2 regions of the Chenggangzhangella methanolivorans genome follow, and region 2 is predicted to be linked to the other one. Evidence: riboswitches for the same ligand, from Rfam matches in the RefSeq annotation. Region 2 holds a riboswitch; the other holds the start of a gene.

Region 1 (9,922 bases), on a different contig from region 2:
CATGTGGAACACGGGATGGGTCAGGAAGTCCGACGTCCGGGCGAGCGCGCCGGGCAGCCGGCTATCCGGCCACTCGTCGAGGTCGACTTTGCGGTCGCTACCGAAGGCGCGCCAGACCGCCTCGATGACATGCTCGCGAGTGCGCTCGTCGACCGTGATCCCGATGCGGCTTGCGCCGACCTTGCGCAGGTTGACGCCGTTCTCGACCGCGCGGGCGAGGATCAAGCTCTGGAAGGCGCCGACATCGACCGTGATAGTGTCGAAGAAGGCACCCGGCGCGACCGTGAAGCCCGCCGCCTCCAGTCCCTCGGCAAGCCTCGTCGCGTCGCGATGCACCCGCGCCGCGATGCCCTTCAGCCCTTCCGGCCCATGGAACACGGCGTACATCGAGGCGATGACGGCGAGCAGCACCTGGGCGGTGCAGATGTTAGATGTCGCCTTCTCGCGACGGATGTGCTGTTCACGGGTCTGCAGAGCAAGCCGATAGGCGCGGTTGCCGCGGCTGTCGACCGAGACGCCGACGATGCGCCCTGGCATGGTGCGCTTGTAGGCGTCGCGCACCGCCATATAGGCCGCATGCGGGCCGCCGAAGCCTATCGGCACGCCGAAGCGCTGGGTGGAGCCGACCGCGATGTCAGCGCCCATTTCGCCCGGCGGCTTCAAGAGCGTCAGCGCCAGCGGATCCGCCGCGACAGCCGCGATCGCGCCGGCCTTGTGCAGCGCATCGATCGGGCCGGTGAAGTCGTGGATCGCCCCCTCGACGCCCGGGTACTGGAACAGCGCGCCGAACACTTCTACCGGCTCGAGATCGCTGAACGGATCGCCGACCACGACCTCCCAGCCGAGCGGCTCGGCGCGGGTCTTCACCACCGCGATGGTCTGCGGCAGGCAGTCCTTGTCCACGAAGAAGGCGTTGGCCTCCGACGTCGAGACGCGGCGCGCCATCGCCATGGCCTCGGCCGCCGCAGTCGCCTCGTCGAGCAGAGAGGCGTTGGCGACGTCGAGGCCGGAGAGATCGCAGACCATGGTCTGGAAGTTGATCAACGCCTCGAGCCGGCCCTGGCTGATCTCGGGCTGGTAGGGCGAATAGGCGGTGTACCAGGCCGGGTTCTCGAAGATGTTGCGCTGGATCGCCGGCGGCATCGTCGTGCCGTGATAGCCCTGCCCAATTAGCGAGACGAGCGGCCGGTTGCGGTTGGCCACCGCTCGCATCCGCTCGATCGCGCGGCGTTCGGAGAGCGGTTTGCCGAAGTCGATGCGGCTCTCCTGGCGGATGTCAGGCGGTAGCGTTTCGTCGATCAAGGCGTGGAGGTCGGCCGCTCCGACTTCCGAGAGCATTTCGGCGATCTCGGATTCCGTCGGTCCGATGTGGCGACGGTTGGCGAAGTCGTAGGGATCGTATCGACGAGCGCTCATCTGGAAATCTCCGCATAGGCGGCTTCGTCCATCAGGGCGTCCATGGCCGAGGCGTCGTCGAGCCTCATCCGGTAGAGCCAGCCGGCGCCCTGAGGATCGCTTCCGATCGAAGCCGGGTCGGCGACGACACCCTCGTTCACCTCGACGACCTCGCCGGACAATGGGGCGTAGACGTCGGACGCCGCCTTGACCGACTCCACCACGGCCGCGCCGGCGCCCTTGGTGAGCTTGGCTCCGACTTTGGGAAGCTCGACATAGACGAGGTCCCCCAGTTGTTCGGCCGCGAAGCCGGTGATGCCGACCGTCGCGACGTCGCCGTCGAGCCGCAGCCACTCATGGTCTTCGGTGAAGCGCAGCATTGAATGTTCCTCGAGAGGCAGTGGGGTCAGCTTCGCTTGAAGCCGGCGGGGACGAAGGGGAGCTTCGCGACAGTGACCGGCAGGCGTCTGCCTCGGACGTCGGCGAAGAGCTGTTGGCCAGCTTCGCTCAGGGCGGTGGAGACGTAGCCCATAGCAACCGGCGCGTTCAGGCTCGGTCCGAACCCGCCCGAGGTCACGCGGCCGACCAGCTCGCTGCCGACGTTCGCCGAGAACAGCTCGGCGCTGGCGCGGACCGGCACCCGGCCTTCTGCGAGCAGGCCGACGCGACGACGCGGCGCGCCTTCAGCCAATTCGAGCAGGATACGGTCCGCGCCTGGAAAGCCGCCCTCGCGCGCTCCGCCGGGTCGGCGGCTCGGCGAGATCGCCCAACCGAGGCTCGCCTCGATCGGCGTCACGTCCTCGTCCATGTCGGAGCCGTAGAGGCAGAGCCCGGCTTCGAGCCTCAGCGAGTCCCGCGCGCCAAGGCCGACGGGCTCGACGTCCGCAGCGATCAGCGCCTCGGCGACGCTTTCCGCGCGCACATTCGGGAGTGAAATCTCGAAACCGTCCTCGCCGGTGTAGCCGGAGCGCGAAACCAGACAGCGCTCGCCCGCGACGTTGATCTCGTGGGCGTCCATGAAGCGCATGGCAGCGGCGTCAGGCGCGAGGCCGGCGAGCGCGGCCTCCGCGCCCGGCCCCTGGACGGCGATCAGAGCGCGGTCGACCGGCCGCACTTCGATCGCGTCGGGCAGGCGCGCCCTCAGATGCGCCTCGTCGGCGTCCTTGGTGGCGGCGTTGACCACAAGCGCGAGGCGATCCGGGAGCCTCGCGACCATCAGGTCGTCCAGCACGCCGCCGGTCTCGCTTGTGAACAGCGCGTAGCGCTGGCGGCCGGGCTTCAGCCCCAGAATATCAACGGGGACGAGCGTCTCGAGCGCCCGCGCCGCGTCGTCGACGTCGCCCGAGCGCGGCACGAGTGCGATCTGGCCCATATGCGAGACGTCAAACAGCCCAGCCGCGCTGCGCGTCAGAAGATGTTCTTTCAAAACGCCATTGGGATAATGCAGCGGCATCTCGTAGCCGGCGAACGGACAGAACTTCGCCCCAAGACGGGCGTGCATGGCGTGAAGCGGCGTACGCTTACGCTCGTTGGCCGGCACAGAATGGCCGGCTTGTGTCTGGACGTTCGCGTTCATAGGCCTCTCCGCGACGGCTCGTTGCGGACCGCGCCTGGAATGGCGCAATCCGACTGCGAACCCCCATCTGTCGCGGTTACCTGAGAGCTTCCCTCGCAGGCCTTTCGGCCGGAGGTTTCTCCTTCGGTGGACGCCGGTTAGCGCCTCTCTCCAGATTGTCCAACGATGCGGTGATTGTGCCTGAGAGTTTCCGGGGGCGGTTGCTCCGTCGGCGCCATACCGATCCTGCGAAAAGAGGGCTGGGCTCTCCCGCATCGTCTGTAGCGGACGCCTGCACAATGGCTTAAGGCGGGCACATAGATCAAGGTGTGATTGATAATTTTGATCGATAAATCGTTTTTTACGATCGACAATATGCGGAACCGTTTCTGTTTCTCGAGCGAAAGAGCGACTGAGGCTTCTGCTGCTAACCGTAGTTCACGAATTGCGCGGACCGGCGGTGAGTTCAGGTCCCGGCCTGATCCATAGGCGACGTTGGGAAGGTCGGCTCGGGGCATCCACGAGCGGAGGCTCCGAACCGCTATGGCCTATTGTTTTGACTCGAGGGACCACCGAACGACCTTTGGAGTGAACAGCCAATTCGGGGCCCAGATGCAAGGCGCGTAGTGGTTGTGATAGTGTCCCGAAGCAAGGGAGGCCTGAAAACTGACAGCGCTCAGCCACGCGATCATCCGGAAACTGTCGATCCGAAAATATCACGGCATCAAAAGTCTGGATTGGCGGCCCGGCTCGACCATGAATCTCATCCTCGGTGGCGGGGATGTCGGCAAGACCACCATCCTCGATGCGGTGGGGCTACTCCTGAGCGCCTCGAACGCGGCATCTATCTCGGAGGCTGACTACTGGCGCCGCGACAACACCGACGAATTCTCCATTGAAGGCGTCGTCTCGCTTCCCGTTAGCGTCGATCCCAACAGCTTCTCCGTTCAGCTTATGCCCTGGGATTGGAACGGCGCCGATGCGGTCCTGCCCGACGATCCGCAGAATGGCGACGTCCCGGAAGCCAAGCACCCGGTATATCGCCTGCGGGTGCGCGGCACGGCCGACTTGGAGTTGGTGTGGGAGATCATCCAGCCGGATGAGAGCATTATTGCGTTCTCGGCGGCTTTCCGAAAGAAAATCGGCCTGATCCGTCTGAGCGCCGACGACCGCAACGACCGTGACCTACGCTTGGTGTTCGGCTCGGCACTCGACCGACTGCTGGCCGATCCGGCGATCAAAGCGCGCATCGCCAAGAAGGTGGCGGAACAGGACTTCTCCGGCGCCGTGGGCGACGCTGGCGTAAAGGTACTTGGCGAGCTGGATTTGCGCCTGAAGGCGGCGTCGCTGCCATCCGGCGTAAAGCTAGGGCTGACCTCCAGCCAGGGCCTATCGATCGGTGCCCTGATTGGGCTGCTGGCAAATCGCGACGGCGTGGCACTGCCTCTGACCAGTTGGGGTGCCGGGACCAAGCGGATGGCGGCGCTGGAGATCGCCGCGGCCACCCAGGCGGGCAGCTCCGTCACCGTCATCGACGAGGTGGAGCGCGGCCTCGAACCGTACCGGCTGCGGCAGCTGATCGGCATTCTCAAGTCGACGTTCGGTCAGTCGTTCGTCACCACACACAGCCCCGTCGCCATTCAATGTTCGACTCACGCCAACCTCTGGTATCTCGACGCAGCTGGTGCCATCGGCGCGCTTGATCACGAGAAGATCGCCCCTCAGCAGCAGCGCGATCCGGAGACTTTCTTGGCCAAACTCGCGGTCATAGCCGAGGGCCCCACGGAGATCGGCTTCCTGAGACGGCTTCTACGGTTGGCGTTCAAGGGCAATCCGCTCGACTCGGGCGTCCGCGTCTGCAACGGCCAAGGCAACGCTCAGACCCTCGCCCTTCTCGAGGCGATCGGCGTCACCGGACTAAAGTTCGCGGCCCTTGCCGATGACGAAGGCACGCACGACGGCCGTTGGAGCGAGGTGAAGGCCGCCATGGGCGCGCGCCTGCTACGGTGGGAGGGCGGCTGCACCGAGGAGGCGGTGCTCGGACATCTGCCGGAGGCACGGTTGCCGCAGCTCTTGAAGGAGGAAGAGGGAGGCTGGAACGGCGAGCGGTTGCGCACCCTGGCGGATCGGCTGGGCCTTGCGGACAAATCCCTAGCGGCCATCAAGGCGGCGCTCGTCGCTCAGAAGCGCTCCCTCCGGGCCGTGATCATCGAGGCCGCCACCGGCAAACCAGATGGCGCGCCCGAGGGAAAGCGGAACGAGTGGAAGGCGCACGGACGAGCGTGGTTCAAGTCAATCGTCGGCGGCGACGAACTTGCCGGCTACGCGCTGGCGAACGACGTCTGGCCGAAGCTTTCGGGCAGCATCCTGCCGCTGCTCAACGCGATTCTGGCGTCGGTCGACCGCGCCGCTATTGAGCGCCTTGATCGTGTCTGACGCCTCCGTCGCCGCCCTGCTGCGATCCGCCGAGCCGCTGGTGGTGATCGAGGCGCCGGCCGGCTGCGGGAAGACCTTCCAGGGCGCGGCATACGCGCGCGAGGCCTCGCAGGCGCTGCCGCAAGGCCGGGTGTTGATCCTCACCCACACCCATGGAGCCTGCGGGGTCTTCGCCAACCGCACGCGGGGCTTGTCGTCCCGCGTCGACATCCGAACCATCGACTCCCTGATCAGTCAGGTCGCCACTGTTTATCGCCGGGCGCTAGGCTTGCCGGACGACCTGTCGACCTGGGCTTATCGGAACGACGGCGAAGGTTTCGACATCATGGCAACCAAGGTCGCCGGCTACATGGAGCGTCATCCGATTGTTCGTGAGGCTCTGGCGCGCCGCTATCCGCTGGTGATCTGCGACGAGCATCAGGACGCCAGCGAAGCTCAGCATCGTGTCATAATGGCGCTGCGCGTTGGCGGTGCCCGGCTACGAATCTTCGGCGACCCACTCCAGGCGATCTTCGCGAGCGGCTCGAAGTCCAACAAGGCCATGGCCGCCGCGCTCGTTCGCTGGGAGGCGCTGAAAGCCGCCAGTGCCTTCGACGATCTCGATCATCCCCATCGCTGGGACGACGGCTCTCCGGAGCTAGGTCGCTGGGTCTTGGCTGCGCGCTCAGAACTGAGGGCGCGGCGCCCGATCTCTCTGCTCGGACCGCCTGTCGCCGGCCTTAGCGTGCTTCGCGCCAGCAATCGCGCCCAGGTGCGCACCGGCTATCAGGTCAGTCGAGACGAGCGCCGCCCCATTGATGCTGCGGCGGCGAAAGACGTGATGATCCTGGCCGCCAGTAACGACCGGGTCCGCGGATTGAGCGCTTTTTGGGACCGCCGAATTTCGATCTGGGAAGGCCATACTCGGTCCGCGCTTGCCGATCTGGTGCGCACCGTCCGCGAGCAGTCCGGGCATCCTGTGGGGATCGCACAAGGAGTGCTAAGCTTCGCCGGGGCCATCGCGGTGGGCTTCTCGCCGAGCGGCTACGGCGATCGGTTGGTGAAGGAGGTTCACGAGGGCTGCGCGCGTCCGGCCCGCGGCAAGCCAGGGAATATTCAACGCCTCGCTCGGTATATTCTTGAGGCGCCCAACCACCATGGTGTTGCAAACGCCCTGGGTGAGCTTCACGACCTGATCGAGGCCAAGGCCGAGGGCTTCGATGTCGTTAAGATCGTCCATCGCACAGAGCTGCGGGACGCCATACGGCTGAAGGCCTTTGCCTGCCCGGACGAGGGCTATGCCGAGATCGCGCGTCGGCGCTCGCAGGCCTCGCCGGCTCCGCCCAGCCGCTCACTCAGCACGATCCACAAAGCCAAGGGCTTGGAATGCGACAACGCCATCCTGATCGCCGGCGATCACGACCAGTTCGGCGACACAGACTACGCGCGATGCAAGCTCTACGTTGCCCTCAGCCGGGCGAAGCGTCGGCTGACCCTAGTGGTGTCGCGCGACAAACCTAGCCCGCTATTTCGCTTGGCCTAAGGAAAGCGAACTTGCTCCAGATCGCATCCGGCAAACTCTCCCACCTGGGCGGCACAACGCTTTGCGCGGCGGGATTTGCAGCAACTTGCGCATCTATCGCCACAGGGCCATCGTCGCGCGCATGCGCCGCTCGGTGTGACGCGCGGCCCGACCTCGCGCCCGCCGCTTGGGCCGCATGCGGTTCGAGACGCGTCACCGACGCTCAAGCGGCAGCGAGATCGACCTGCGGCACGCGCTTCTAGCCTGCATCTAACCGATCCCCTGACCCAATGGTCAAAAGGCGTGGCGGCGGCTGGGCGGCCTCAATAAACAACCTGCATCAACGCTTGCCTCTCGCTATGAGCGGTTGCCTCTCAACGATCCGAACATGTCTGCGATGCTGCGATCGCCTGCCCGTTCGTCCCGATAGCGCTCCTGCCACTCGTCATGCATGTGATCGGCGTACGTGTCCTCTTGTTCCGCGAACTCGGCGTTGGCCTCCTCCACCCGTTCGATCATGGCACGAACGTCGACGTCGAGCTGGTCTCGGAACAATTCAAGATCTTCGATAAGGCCAGAAAACTGCTCGCGCGACCGACATTCACTTAGATCTTGCAAGAAGTGGTCCTGCTGGTACCTCGCGAAGCTCTCCCGGGCGACGGCAACCTCGCGCCTGGCTTGTTCGGTGTCGACGACGCCCAGAAGCTCGCGCAGCTCGTCCGCGCGACATCCTGTCCGTGCCTCTTCTAAGACTGCGTCAAGCACAGCCCCGCGTATGCCGTCCACGTTAGTCATCATCAACGGCGGTGCGCCATCGATCGCTCGGATCCATTCGACCGCGTCGTTGATCTGTGGACGTTCTGTCCGCCATTCCTCGAGTAGGCGCTCAAAGGCCGGCGCGATCAGCTCTGCGATGGCAGGCGCTTCGAGCCGCTGAACCATCTCAATGATCGTCGCAAGCCGCCGCTCGTAGGTCGGTCCGTAATAGCCCACTCCCCCACTGTCCGACGCCACACGCCGTCTCGCTTTCGCTAACCGGCCGATCGTTGGGGCAATTCGCCCCGCCTCGCGCCTGAGCGCGCTAATGATGGCCCCGCCTTGGTCCGCTTTCGCGAGCGTCCATACCTGGTCAATCTGATGAAAGCTTGCCGCGCCAGCGATCAGGTCCACCGCATTGTCGGGCGCGTTTCGCGCCACGGCGTTCAGCAGATCGAGAACCGAAGGGTCGATGACTTGAAAACCCTGCGCGCCCCACGGTTTGACGAAGCTGTTGACGACTTCTCGGACGCCCGTGCGTAGATCGTCCGGTCGCGTCGAAAAATTGTAGCGTGTGGCCCGATAGGCGTGCAGCGCCCCGAACGCCCGCTCCAAGACCGGGCCGCCGCATTCCCCGCCGAGCGCACGAACGGCGAGCAGAACCGACCGGCCAGCCTCGGTGATCTCCTGCTCATAGGCATGTCGCCAGATCTCCGACGGATCACGCAGCAGATCTTCGATGAAGCGGCGATAGCTCTCCACCGGGACATGCCTCAGGCGACGATAGGAAGAGAGCCACTCAATCAAGCGCGGGTTGAACTTCTCATGCTTGACGATGCGAAGGTAGAAGTCCTTCCGGAGAAGTTCGTCTCGATAGGCGTCCGGCAGGTCGCTGAAGTAGAGGTGATTATAGTGTCAATCGGCGCTGAACTTTGACCCTCTATCGGCGTCCAATGTTGACCCCCTGAAGCTGGGTGAGCGGTGTTGATCCCGCCGGCGCGGAGCTGGTCGGGGTTGCGCAGCGTCGGCGGGATCAACGTCCAGAAGGCGCGGCCTCGGGCGGCGCTCAGGCGCGGTTTTTGAAGCGCCAGCTCTCGTTGCCGGTCTCGACGATGTCGCAGTGGTGGGTAAGCCGGTCGAGCAGCGCGGTGGTCATCTTTGCGTCGCCGAACACGCTTGGCCATTCGCCGAAGGCGAGGTTGGTGGTGACGATGATCGAGGTCTGCTCGTAGAGGCGGCTGATCAGATGGAACAAGAGCTGGCCGCCGGACTGCGCGAACGGCAGGTAGCCGAGCTCGTCGAGGACCACGAAGTCGAGGCGGCCGAGGTAGTCGGCCATGCGGCCCTGACGGCCTGAACGGCCTTCGGCCTCGAGCTTGTTGACGAGGTCGACCACGTTGAAGAACCGGCCGCGCGCGCCGTCGCGGATGCAGGCCCGGGCGATCGCGATGGCGAGGTGGGTCTTGCCGGTCCCGGTGCCTCCGACCAGCACGACGTTGCGCTGATGGGCTAGGAACTCGCCTCCGGCGAGGTCGCGGATCAGGGTCTCGTTGATTGGCGTGTCGTCGAAGGCGAAGTCCTCGACGTCGCGGGCGAGCGGCAGCTTGGCGATCGTGATCTGGTATTTGATCGAGCGTGCCTGCTTCTCGCTGATCTCTGCGGTGAGAAGGTCGCCGACGATGCGTTGAGGCTCATGCTGGCGCTTGACCGCGGTCGCGATGATCTCGTCGAAGGCGGCCTTCATGCCGTAGAGCTTGAGCTCGCCCATGGTGGTCAGTATCGCGGAACGCTCCATCACACGGCTCTCCTGAGGGTGTCGTATCGGGCGCAGTCGGCGGTCGGCTCGACGGCGAGCCGCAACGCTTCGGGCGTCATGATCGTGACCAGCGGCGCGGGGTCCCGGCGCCGGGCGAGGATGTTCAGCACGACGTCGGCCGAGCAGACGCCCTCACGCAGCGTCTCGGCGCAGGCGGCCTCGACTGCGGACAAGCCGTCGCTCAGCACTGCGGCCAGGATCGCCACCATCTGACGGTCGCCGTCATCGACGCTCGCAAGCTTGCGCCGGACCTTCTCGAGGCTCGCCGGCAACACCCAGTCCTTGAACGGCGCTCCGTTCCTGAGAGCGCCGGGCTTGCGAGCCAGTACCGGAACGTAGTGCCAGGGATCGAACACGGTCTGGCCGCGGCCGAAGCAGCGCGGGTGATCGCCGACGATCCGTCCGTCCTGGCGCAGCTCGATCCGGTCGGCGTAGGCGCGGATCTCGACCGGGCGGCCGATCG
Region 2 (9,922 bases):
AGCATCTCCGCGGTCGCGTTCAGCTTCATGGTGCAGGAGCCAAGCGGGATCATCGCCCGGTCGAGCGCAAGGTCGCGATCGGCGAGGCGGCGCATGTAGCGCGTCATCTCCAGTTCCGATCGATTCATGTGGAAGATAGGGTGGGTCAGATACTCCGACGTCCTGACCAGCGACTGCGGAAGGTGGCTCTCGGGCCAAGCCTCGTCGTACCTCAGATGATCGCCGCCGAACGCGCGCCAGACCGCCTCGACAATCTGCGCCCGCGTGCGCTCGTCGACGGAGATCCCGATCCGGTCCGAGCCAACCTTTCGCAGGTTGACGCCGTTCGCCACGGCCTGCTTCAGAATCATCTCTTGGAACGCGCCGGCCTCAACGGTGATCGTGTCGAAGAAGGTACCGGGCTCGACCTTGAAGCCTAGGCTCTTCAAGCCCTCCGCCATCCGGACCGCGTCGCTATGGACTCGCTCAGCGATGGCCTTCAAGCCACGGGGTCCATGGAACACGGCGTACATCGAGGCGATGACCGCGAGCAGCACCTGGGCGGTGCAGATGTTCGAGGTCGCCTTCTCGCGGCGGATGTGTTGCTCTCGGGTCTGTAGCGCGAGCCGGTAGGCGCGGTTCCCACGCGAGTCGATCGAAACGCCCACGATGCGGCCTGGCAGCAAACGCTTGTGCTCGTCCCGAGTCGCCATGTAGCCGGCGTGTGGACCGCCATAGCCCATCGGCACGCCGAAGCGTTGGGTCGAGCCGACGGCAATGTCTGCGCCCATCTCGCCCGGCGGCTTCAGCAGCGTCAGCGCGAGCGGGTCGGCCGCGACTGTCGCGATCGCGCCGGCCGCGTGGAGCTGCGCGATCGGCGCCGAGAAGTCGCGGATCACGCCCTCGACGCCCGGATACTGGAACAGCGCGCCGAAGACCTCTTCGGCCGCCAGATCCTCGAAGGGATCGCCAACGACGATCGTCCAACCGAGCGGCGCGGCGCGGGTCTTCAGCACCGCGATAGTTTGCGGCAGGCAGTCGGACGCGACGAAGAAGGAGGTCGCCTCGGATCTCGAGACGCGCTTGGCCATCGCCATCGCTTCGGCCGCAGCGGTCGCTTCGTCGAGCAGCGAAGCGTTCGCCACGTCGAGGCCGGTGAGGTCGGCGACCATGGTCTGGTAGTTGAGGAGCGCCTCGAGACGGCCTTGGCTGATCTCCGGCTGGTAGGGCGAGTAAGCGGTATACCAGGCTGGGTTCTCGAAGATGTTGCGCTGGATCGCGGGCGGCATGGTCGTGCCGTAGTAGCCTTGGCCGATCAGCGAGATCACGAGCCGGTTCTCGCTCGCGATCTCACGCATCTTCTCAAGCATACGTTGCTCGGAGAGCGAGGGGCCAAAATCGATCTGACCGGCCCACCGAATGGTTTCGGGCACCGTCTCGTCGATCAGAGCGTGCAACGTCGGCGCGTCGACGACGGCGAGCATCTCGTCGATCTCGGCCGTTGTCGGGCCGATGTGGCGACGATTGGCGAAGTCGTGCGGATCGTATCGGTCGACGCTCGTCATGGGCGTGGCATCACTTCGTGATTTCAGCATAGGCGGCCTCGTCCATCATCCCGTCGAGCGCCGACGCGTCGGCGAGCCTGATCTGGTAGAGCCAGCCCGCGCCCTGGGGATCGGAGTTCAGCAAGGCGGGCTCAGCGATGACCGCGTGATTGACCTCCGTCACCTCGCCGTCGACCGGCGCATAGACGTCGGAGGCGGCCTTGACCGACTCGAGCATGGCGGCGGCCTGACCCTTCCTAAGCGCCGCGCCAACCTTCGGCGCTTCGACGAAGACGATGTCGCCGAGCTGGTCGGCCGCGTATGCCGTGATGCCGACGGTCGCGACGTCGCCGTCAACCCTGAGCCACTCGTGCTCTTGGGTGAATTTCAACATGGGGATCTCCGAAAGTTCAGCCGCGCTTGAAGCGGGCCGGGACGAAAGGAAGGGGCGAGACGACGGCCGGCATCCGCTGGCCGCGGACTTCCGCGAAGACGCGCTGGCCGACCCTGGCGAGGTTTTTCGGCAAATAGCCCATGGCGACAGGCGCGTTAACGCTTGGCCCAAAGCCCCCGGACGTGACGGCTCCCGCAGCCTCGTCGTCGTCTTCAGCGGCGAACAATTTTGCGCCGGCGCGGACCGGCACGCGGCCTTCCGGCCGCAGGCCGACGCGACGCCGCGGCGCGCCCGACGCGATCTGATCGAGGATCTTCTGGTCGCCGGGGAAGCCGCCTTCACGAGCCCCGCCGAGCCGGCGGACCGGAGGGATCGCCCATAGTAGCGACGCCTCGACAGGCGTCGTTCCGGCGTCGATGTCAGCGCCATGGAGGCACAGCCCGGCCTCGAGCCGGAGCGAATCGCGCGCGCCGAGACCGATCGGCTGGACGGCGTCGTCGGCCAGGAGCGCTTGCGCGAGCTCCTGCGCTATTTTGCTGGGTGCCGAGATCTCGAAACCGTCCTCTCCGGTATAGCCCGAGCGCGAGACCGAGCAGCGAGCGCCTACGATCTCGACCTCGCGAAAATCCATGAAGCGCATGCCGGCGACGTCCGGCGCGAGCCGTGCGAGGGCGATTTCGGCGCCGGGGCCCTGCACCGCGATCAAGGCTTGGTCGAGCGGCTCGATTTCGCAAAGGTCCGCGATCGAGGCCCTCAGATGCGCCTCGTCGGCCGCCTTGTTGGCTGCGTTGACCACCAGGATCAGCCGGTCGCCGAGCCGCGCGACCATTAGGTCGTCTAGGATGCCGCCATCGTGGTTCGTCAGGAAGCCGTAGCGCTGCCGGTTGTCCGCGAGGTCGAGCACGTCGATCGGCGTGACCCGCTCCAGCGCACGCGCGGCGTCGGCGACATTTCCCGAACGCGCGCGAAGCGCGATCTGGCCCATATGCGAGACGTCGAACAGTCCGGCGGCCCTGCGGAGGTGAAGGTGCTCCTTCAGCACTCCGAGCGGATAGCTGATCGGCATGTCGTAGCCGGCGAACGGGCAGAACTTGGCCTCCAGCTCTCCATGGAGCGCATGCAGAGGGGTGCGCCGGAGCCTTGCTCCGGCGTCATGGCGCGCCGTTTCGGTCATCGCGGGCCTACCGATGCGTCGTGTGATGCGCAGGCGGTGGCGCCGGGCGAAACGCCCGGACGAATGAAGAACAAAAGAGGCTGAGGGTCATCATGCAACTCCGCGACAGATCAATCGCGGACCGTTCATACGGTCCGCTTTCCCCCATCTGTCACGGGTACCTGAGAGCTTCCCTCGACCGCGGTGGAGGCGGGGAGGTTTCTCCTTCGGTGGACGCCTCGAGGACGTCTCTCTCCAGATTGTCCAGCTATACGGTTTTGTGCCTGAGAGATTCCGGGGGGATTGCTCCGTCGGCGCCATAACCGATCAGAAGTCGGTCTGGGCTCTCCCGCATAGTTTGTCGGACGAGCAGAGCATGAAGCATCGCGCCGAGTTTCGCAATCAGCTGGAGACAATTCGGGGCTGGGCTTTGGTACGACGATCTTGACGACGTCAGACGTCAGGGCGACCGGCTCGCAAAGTAAGCAGTTACCGCGAAGATCCGCCGCAGGCTGCGCCGAACATTTGCTACGCTGGTTCTCGTCAGCGCTGGCGAGCAGCCGCCCGGTGGTTCGGCCGCGACTGGCTAGCGCTTGCGGTTCATGACGCCGCCCCCGGTCAGCCGGCGCAACGAGGTGTCGAGCTGCGTCTCGGCTCGGCGAAACTCGCGCGTCGCCTCGCGAAGGTAGGAGATGTGGGAATGGGCGGCCGCGCGCGCGCCCTCGGGATCTTTCCTCAGGATCGCCCCGACGATCTCGCGATGCTGCTCGCGCAGAATGTCCCGCGTGTGCGCGATGCTGAACAGCTGTCGCCGATTGACCAACACGTCCGCACGCAGGCCGCCGGCAAGCACGCGCATCACATGCAGCAGCACGACGTTGTGCGTCGCCTCGTAGATCGCGATGTGAAGGGCCGCGTCCGCTTCGGCGTCTTCGGCCGGGTCGTCGCCGCCATGAGCGCGGTCGATCCGATCCATGCGCTCCTGCAGGCCACGGCGGTCGACCTCGTTGGCGCGCTCGGCGGCCATCGCGGCGGCCGCGCCCTCCGCCATCGCGCGAAACTCCAGATAGTCGTCCGCGACCTCAGCGTTCGTCGTGAGCAGGTCGATCAGCGGATCGGAAATGACCGCCGCGCCGAGTTCGGCCACTTTCAGTCCCCCGTCTTCCCTGCGCGCGAGGAGACCGCGCTTCTCCATAATCGCGATGCCCTGCCGGATCGTCGGGCGCGACACGTCGAGATGTTCGGCGAGATCGCGTTCCGGCAGCAGCGTCGCGCCCGGCGGCAGAGACCCCTCCAGGATGAGGCTTTCGAGCCGCCGGACGACGAGATCGGCTGCGCGCTCGGTCTTGATGGGGTCCATAGCGTGCGGTTCCGCAGGTGACGTCCCGCTCTTAACACCAGCGTCCGCGATCCGCCAAAGCGCGGCGCCGCGCTGGTCGGCGCTGGCGACCGGATAACTTTTGGCCAGTTGCTCGTTGTGGTCAGATAATTTTACCAAAGCGCGGCGGGCGTGATGGGTCCGCGTTCGCTCGCGCTTCGCGACGCTGCCGGAAACAGCCCGCATGCCCCTGATTTCGATGCCCGAGCCCGACCCCGACATTCTCGCCCGGTCGCCCCAGATCCTCGCGGCCCTGAGGGCCGCTCTGCCGGCCGACGCGCTAGTGACGGACCCTTCGGAAACGCGCGCCTACGATTGCGATGCGCTCACTGCCTATCGCTGCGCGCCGCTCGCGGTCGCGCTACCGCGAACGACCGAAGAGGTCGCCGCGGTCATGCGGGTCTGCGGCGATCACGGCGTCCCCGTGATCCCGCGCGGGGCCGGAACGTCTCTGGCAGGCGGAGCGCTGCCGACGACCGACAGCGTCGTGATCGGCGCCATGCGCCTGCGCGAGGTGCTCGAGATCGACCTCGAAAACCGCTTCATCCGCGTCCAGAGCGGGATCACCAACCTGTCGGTCAGCGCGGCGCTTGCGCCTCACGGCTTCTTCTATGCGCCCGACCCGTCCTCGCAGCTCGCCTGCACCATCGCGGGCAACGTCGCCATGAACTCCGGCGGCGCGCACTGCCTCAAATACGGCGTCACGACCCACAATCTGATGGGCGTCCGCATCGTGCTGGCCTCAGGCGAGGTGGTGGAGCTCGGCGGTCCCGAGCCCGGCGCCGCAGGGCTTGATCTACTCGGTCTCGTCTGCGGCTCGGAGGGGCAGCTCGGGCTCGTGACCGAGGCGACCCTCAAGATCATCCCCAAGCCCGAGGGCGCCCGGCCGATGCTGATCGGCTTCGACACCGCGGAAGCGGCCGGCGAATGCGTGGCCCGCATCATCCGGTCGGGCCTGCTGCCGGCTGCGATCGAATATATGGACGAACTGTGCCTGCGCGCGGTCGAAAGCTTCGCCAAGGCGGGCTACCCCGCTTGCGCGGCGGTTCTGATCGTCGAGGTGCTGGGGTCCCAGGCCGAGATCGACGACCAAATCGCGCAGATCGGCGCGATCGCGGCCGAGCTGGCGCCGGTTGAGATGCGCAGCAGCGGCTGCGACGACGAGACCGCGGCGATCTGGAAGGGGCGCAAGGCTGCCTTCGGAGCGATGGGCCGCCTCGGCGACTATCTTTGCCTCGACGGTACGGTCCCGGTCTCCAAGCTTCCCATTACGCTCAAGCGAATCGGCGAGCTGTCTCGCGAGCATGGCCTCGAGGTCGCCAACGTCTTCCACGCCGGCGACGGCAACATGCATCCGCTGATCCTGTTCAACGCCAACGCCCCCGGCGAGCTCGAACGCGCCGAGGCCTTCGGGGCCGACATTCTGCGGTTCTGCGTCGAGGTCGGCGGCTGCCTCACGGGCGAGCACGGCGTCGGCGTCGAGAAGCGCGACCTGATGACCAGCCAGTTTGCGCCGGACGACCTCGCCATCCAGATGGAGGTGAAGGACGTGTTCGATCCAGACTGGCTGCTCAATCCCGCCAAGGTGTTCCCGCTCGACGTCAGCCGCGCCCGTCGCGACCGCAAGGGAGCACGGTCGTGACGGCCCCGCGCGCCCTGAAAGACCAAGTCGAGAACCTCGAACCGGCCGACGAGAAGGAACTCGCGGAAATCCTGTCCGGCTGCGCAGCCTTCGGCGAGAAGCTGCGGGTCGTCGGAGGCGGAACGAGGATCGAGCCGGCCTTCGTCGAGGCGCGTCGTCAGCTCTCGACGAGGCGCCAGACCGGGATCGTGGACTATGAGCCGGGCGAACTCACGCTGATCGCGCGAGCCGGAACGCCCGTGGCAGAGATCGAGGCGGCGGTTGCAGCGCAGGGACAGTCGCTCGCCTTCGAGCCGCCGGACCACCGCCGCCTGCTCGGCGCCAAGGGCAAGTCGACGATCGGCGGCGTCGTCGCCGCCAACGCCTCCGGGCCGCGCCGGGTGCTGGCGGGCGCGTGCCGGGACCACCTGCTCGGCATCCGCTTCGTCGACGGGCGAGGCCGCGTCCTGAAGAGCGGTGGCCGTGTCATGAAGAACGTCACGGGCCTTGATCTCGGCAAGCTTCTCTGCGGGTCGCACGGCGCGCTCGGCGTGCTGACGGAAGTCGCGCTCAAGACGCTTCCCGAAGCGCCGCGCCAGCGCACCATCGCCTTTTTCAACCTCGACGCGCGGGCGGCGGCCGGGATTTTCGCCAAGGCGCTCGCCACGCCATACGAGGTCTCCGGCGCGGCGTTCCACGCGGGCGTTGCTTGGCTGCGGATCGAGGGATGGGAGCGGCAAGTCATTTATCGCGTCGATCGCCTGCTCGCGCTGTTGGGCGGCCGCGACAGCGACGTCATCAAGGACGACGGCAGCCGGTTGCTGTGGCGGGCCTTGCGCGACTTCGACCATTTCGCAGCGTCGCAAGCTCCTGTCTGGCGGATCCTCGTAAAGCCGACCGACGCGCCGGCTGCGACCGCGGCGCTCGAGGCGCTCGGTCTGGAAACGTCGATGGACTGGGGCGGCGGCCTGATCTGGTGCTCGGGCGAGGCGGCGAGCGCCCGCTTGCGGTCGGCCCTGCCGGGTGGCCACGCGACGCTCGTGCGGCGCGGCTCGCGCCCGGCGGCGGAGGCGTCCCATCCGCTTTCCGCACCCGTCGAGGCGCTGTCATCGGCCCTGCGGCGGACCTTCGATCCGGCCGCGATCCTCAATCCCGGACTGATGGGCTTCTGACATGCAGACCAGTTTCAGCGCCGCCCAGCTGCTTGATCCCTCCGCCAGGCGCTCGAACGAGATCCTGCGGTCCTGCGTCCATTGCGGGTTCTGCACGGCCACCTGCCCGACCTACGCCGTGCTCGGCGACGAACTCGACAGTCCGCGCGGTCGAATCTACCTGATCAAGGACATGCTGGAGAACGACAGGACGCCGGACGCCAAGACGGTTCTCCATGTCGACCGCTGCCTCGGCTGCCTGAGCTGCATGACGACATGTCCCTCGGGCGTGCACTACATGCATCTCCTCGACCACGCCCGGCGGCACATTGAGCAGCGGTTCGTGCGGCGGTGGGACGATCGCGCCCTGCGGTGGCTGCTGTCGAGGATCCTGCCGCACGCCGGACGTTTCCGGCTGGCGTTGAGCCTTGCTCGGCTGGCGCGCCCGCTCCGCCGCCTCATGCCCGACGCGCGGCTGCGCGCGATGCTGGAGATGGCGCCGGCGTCCCTGCCGGCCCGCAGCGCCAACGACGAACCGCAGGTCTTTCCGGCCGAAGGCCCCCGCCGCCGCCGGGTCGCGCTGATGATCGGCTGCGCCCAGCGCGCGCTCAACACCGACATCAACGACGCCACCATCCGCCTGCTGAGGCGTCACGGCTGCGAGGTGGTGGTTCCCAAAGGCTTGGGATGCTGCGGGGCGCTGTCCCATCACATGGGACGGACCGATGAAAGCCACGCCTTCGCCGCGGCCGCAATCCGCGCGTTGAGCGCGGAAATCGACGGCGAAGGGCTGGATGCGATCGTCATCAACACGTCCGGCTGCGGCACGACCGTGAAGGACTACGGCCACATGTTCCACGACGACGCCGTCCTGGCCGACGACGCCGAGCGTGTCGCCGCGCTTAGCCGGGACGTCACCGAGGTCATGGCCGAGCTGGGGCTGGAAGCGCCGGGGCAGTCGCTGCCACTGCGGGTCGCCTATCACGCCGCCTGCTCGCTGCAGCATGGCCAGCAGGTGCGCGCCGCGCCCAAGGACCTGCTGAAGGCTGCGGGCTTCATCGTGATGGAGCCCAAGGACGCCCATCTTTGCTGCGGTTCGGCCGGAACCTACAATCTGCTGCAGCCGGCGATCGCAGGCGAGCTCGGCGCCATGAAGGTCGCTTCGATCGACGCGCTTCAGCCGGACGTGATCAGCTCCGGCAATCTCGGCTGCATGGTGCAGATCGGCTCGACCTCGCGGGCGCCGATCGCCCATACCGCCGAGCTGCTGGACTGGGCGACCGGCGGCCCGCCGCCGCCCGCGCTCGCGAGTCTTCTGGCGGCCCCCGCCGCATGACCGCGGCCGCCGATCCCTCACGCCGCGCCAAGAGACCGCGAAACCTCGTGCGCGCCGCGACATACGATCTGTCCGATCCGGTCGATGTCGGAGTCCGGCAGCCGATGGGTCGGTCCGGAGATCGAGAGGCCTGCGACCGCCTCCCCGTAGGCGTTGAGGATCGTAGCCGCCACGCAGCGCATGCCGGTCGTGCGTTCCTCGTCGTCGAAGGCGTAGCCGCGCTCGCGCGTCGCGGCGAGTTCGTCCCGAAGCTGCGCGAGCGAGGTCACGGTCTTGTCCGTGAAGCGTTCGAACGTCCGGCTCCTGAACATCGCGTCGAGGCGCGCGTCCTCGTAGCGGCTGAGCAGGGCTTTGCCGATCCCCGACGCGTGCATCGGCGAGAGCGTCCCCGGCGGAAAGAACGCCCGGATCGATTCCTGCGTCTCCACCTGGCTGACGAAGAGAACCGCGCCGTCCTTCTCGACCCCGAGATTGGAGGTTTCGCCGGTCTCGCGCATCAGCGCCCGCATCACCGGACGGCTGCGCTCGACCGCCGAGGCGCCGCGCAGGAAGGCCGAGCCGAGACGATAGGTCTCCGCCCCGATCCGCCACTCCTGCCGGCCGGCGCTGATCTCCACGAAGCTGCGGCGTTCGAGCGTCGACAGCACCCGGTGCATGGTCGCCACCGACTGGTCGAGCGCGACCGCAAGCTCCGACAGGGTGACGCCGTCGCGCTCGGCGAGAAAGCCGAGCACGTCGAGCGCGCGATCGAGCGCCTGGATCGTGTCGGTGGGCTTTGCGCCGCCAAATCCCTTCGGCCGGCCACGCCGACGCATGCCGGTCTCCATTCGATTTCCCCCTTCGCCACGACGCAAGCGCACGCCGATGATTTTCCATCTGATGGAAAAAGCCAATCGACTGATTGGAATATGCTTTTATCGATTCTATTGAAAATGAAAAATTTTTTCAAAAAAATTTTCAACTGCACCGTCAAGCGTTAGTTTCGTGAGACGCTTAAGGAGAATCCGCGATGTTCTCGCAAAACCCCGTCTTCATTCCCGGACCGACAAATATTCCGGAGATCCTGCGCAAATCCGTTGACGTCCCGACGATGGATCATCGTTCGTCGCACTTCGGCGATATTCTGCATCCGGCGCTCGCCGGCGCAAAGAAGGTGCTGAAAACGGAAAGCGCCGAAGTCTTCGTGTTCCCTTCGACCGGGACCGGGGGCTGGGAGACGGCGATCTCGAACACGCTGAATCCGGGCAACAAGGTGCTGGCCGCGCGCCACGGCATGTTCAGCCGCCGTTGGATCGACATGTGCGGACGCCACGGGCTCGACGTCGTCGTGGTCGAGGCGACGTGGGGCGCGGCGCTGCCGGCCGAT

The links. Region 2 has a riboswitch for glycine ahead of gcvT (glycine cleavage system aminomethyltransferase GcvT). Riboswitches for the same ligand answer to the same signal wherever they lie in the genome.
Region 1: linked by a shared signal. The riboswitch ahead of gcvT (glycine cleavage system aminomethyltransferase GcvT) and the one ahead of gcvT (glycine cleavage system aminomethyltransferase GcvT) in region 2 are both predicted to bind glycine.

The regions. Positions count from the first base shown of each region.
Region 1 covers NZ_JBHRXS010000004.1:718,092-728,013, reverse strand. The annotation lists gene gcvP (aminomethyl-transferring glycine dehydrogenase) at 1-1,416, opposite strand, end outside; gene gcvH (glycine cleavage system protein GcvH) at 1,413-1,775, opposite strand; gene gcvT (glycine cleavage system aminomethyltransferase GcvT) at 1,802-2,971, opposite strand; glycine riboswitch at 3,130-3,233, opposite strand; gene ACFOWB_RS08835 (ATP-dependent nuclease) at 3,707-5,386, shown strand; gene ACFOWB_RS08830 (ATP-dependent helicase) at 5,379-6,908, shown strand; gene ACFOWB_RS08825 (hypothetical protein) at 7,245-8,405, opposite strand; gene istB (IS21-like element helper ATPase IstB) at 8,710-9,438, opposite strand; gene istA (IS21 family transposase) at 9,438-9,922, opposite strand, start outside.
Region 2 covers NZ_JBHRXS010000003.1:982,606-992,527, forward strand. The annotation lists gene gcvP (aminomethyl-transferring glycine dehydrogenase) at 1-1,544, opposite strand, end outside; gene gcvH (glycine cleavage system protein GcvH) at 1,555-1,917, opposite strand; gene gcvT (glycine cleavage system aminomethyltransferase GcvT) at 1,934-3,091, opposite strand; glycine riboswitch at 3,230-3,337, opposite strand; gene ACFOWB_RS04965 (FCD domain-containing protein) at 3,657-4,430, opposite strand; gene ACFOWB_RS04970 (FAD-linked oxidase C-terminal domain-containing protein) at 4,633-6,090, shown strand; gene ACFOWB_RS04975 (FAD-binding protein) at 6,087-7,241, shown strand; gene glcF (glycolate oxidase subunit GlcF) at 7,243-8,556, shown strand; gene bhcR (HTH-type transcriptional regulator BhcR) at 8,574-9,383, opposite strand; gene bhcA (L-aspartate--glyoxylate aminotransferase BhcA) at 9,566-9,922, shown strand, end outside.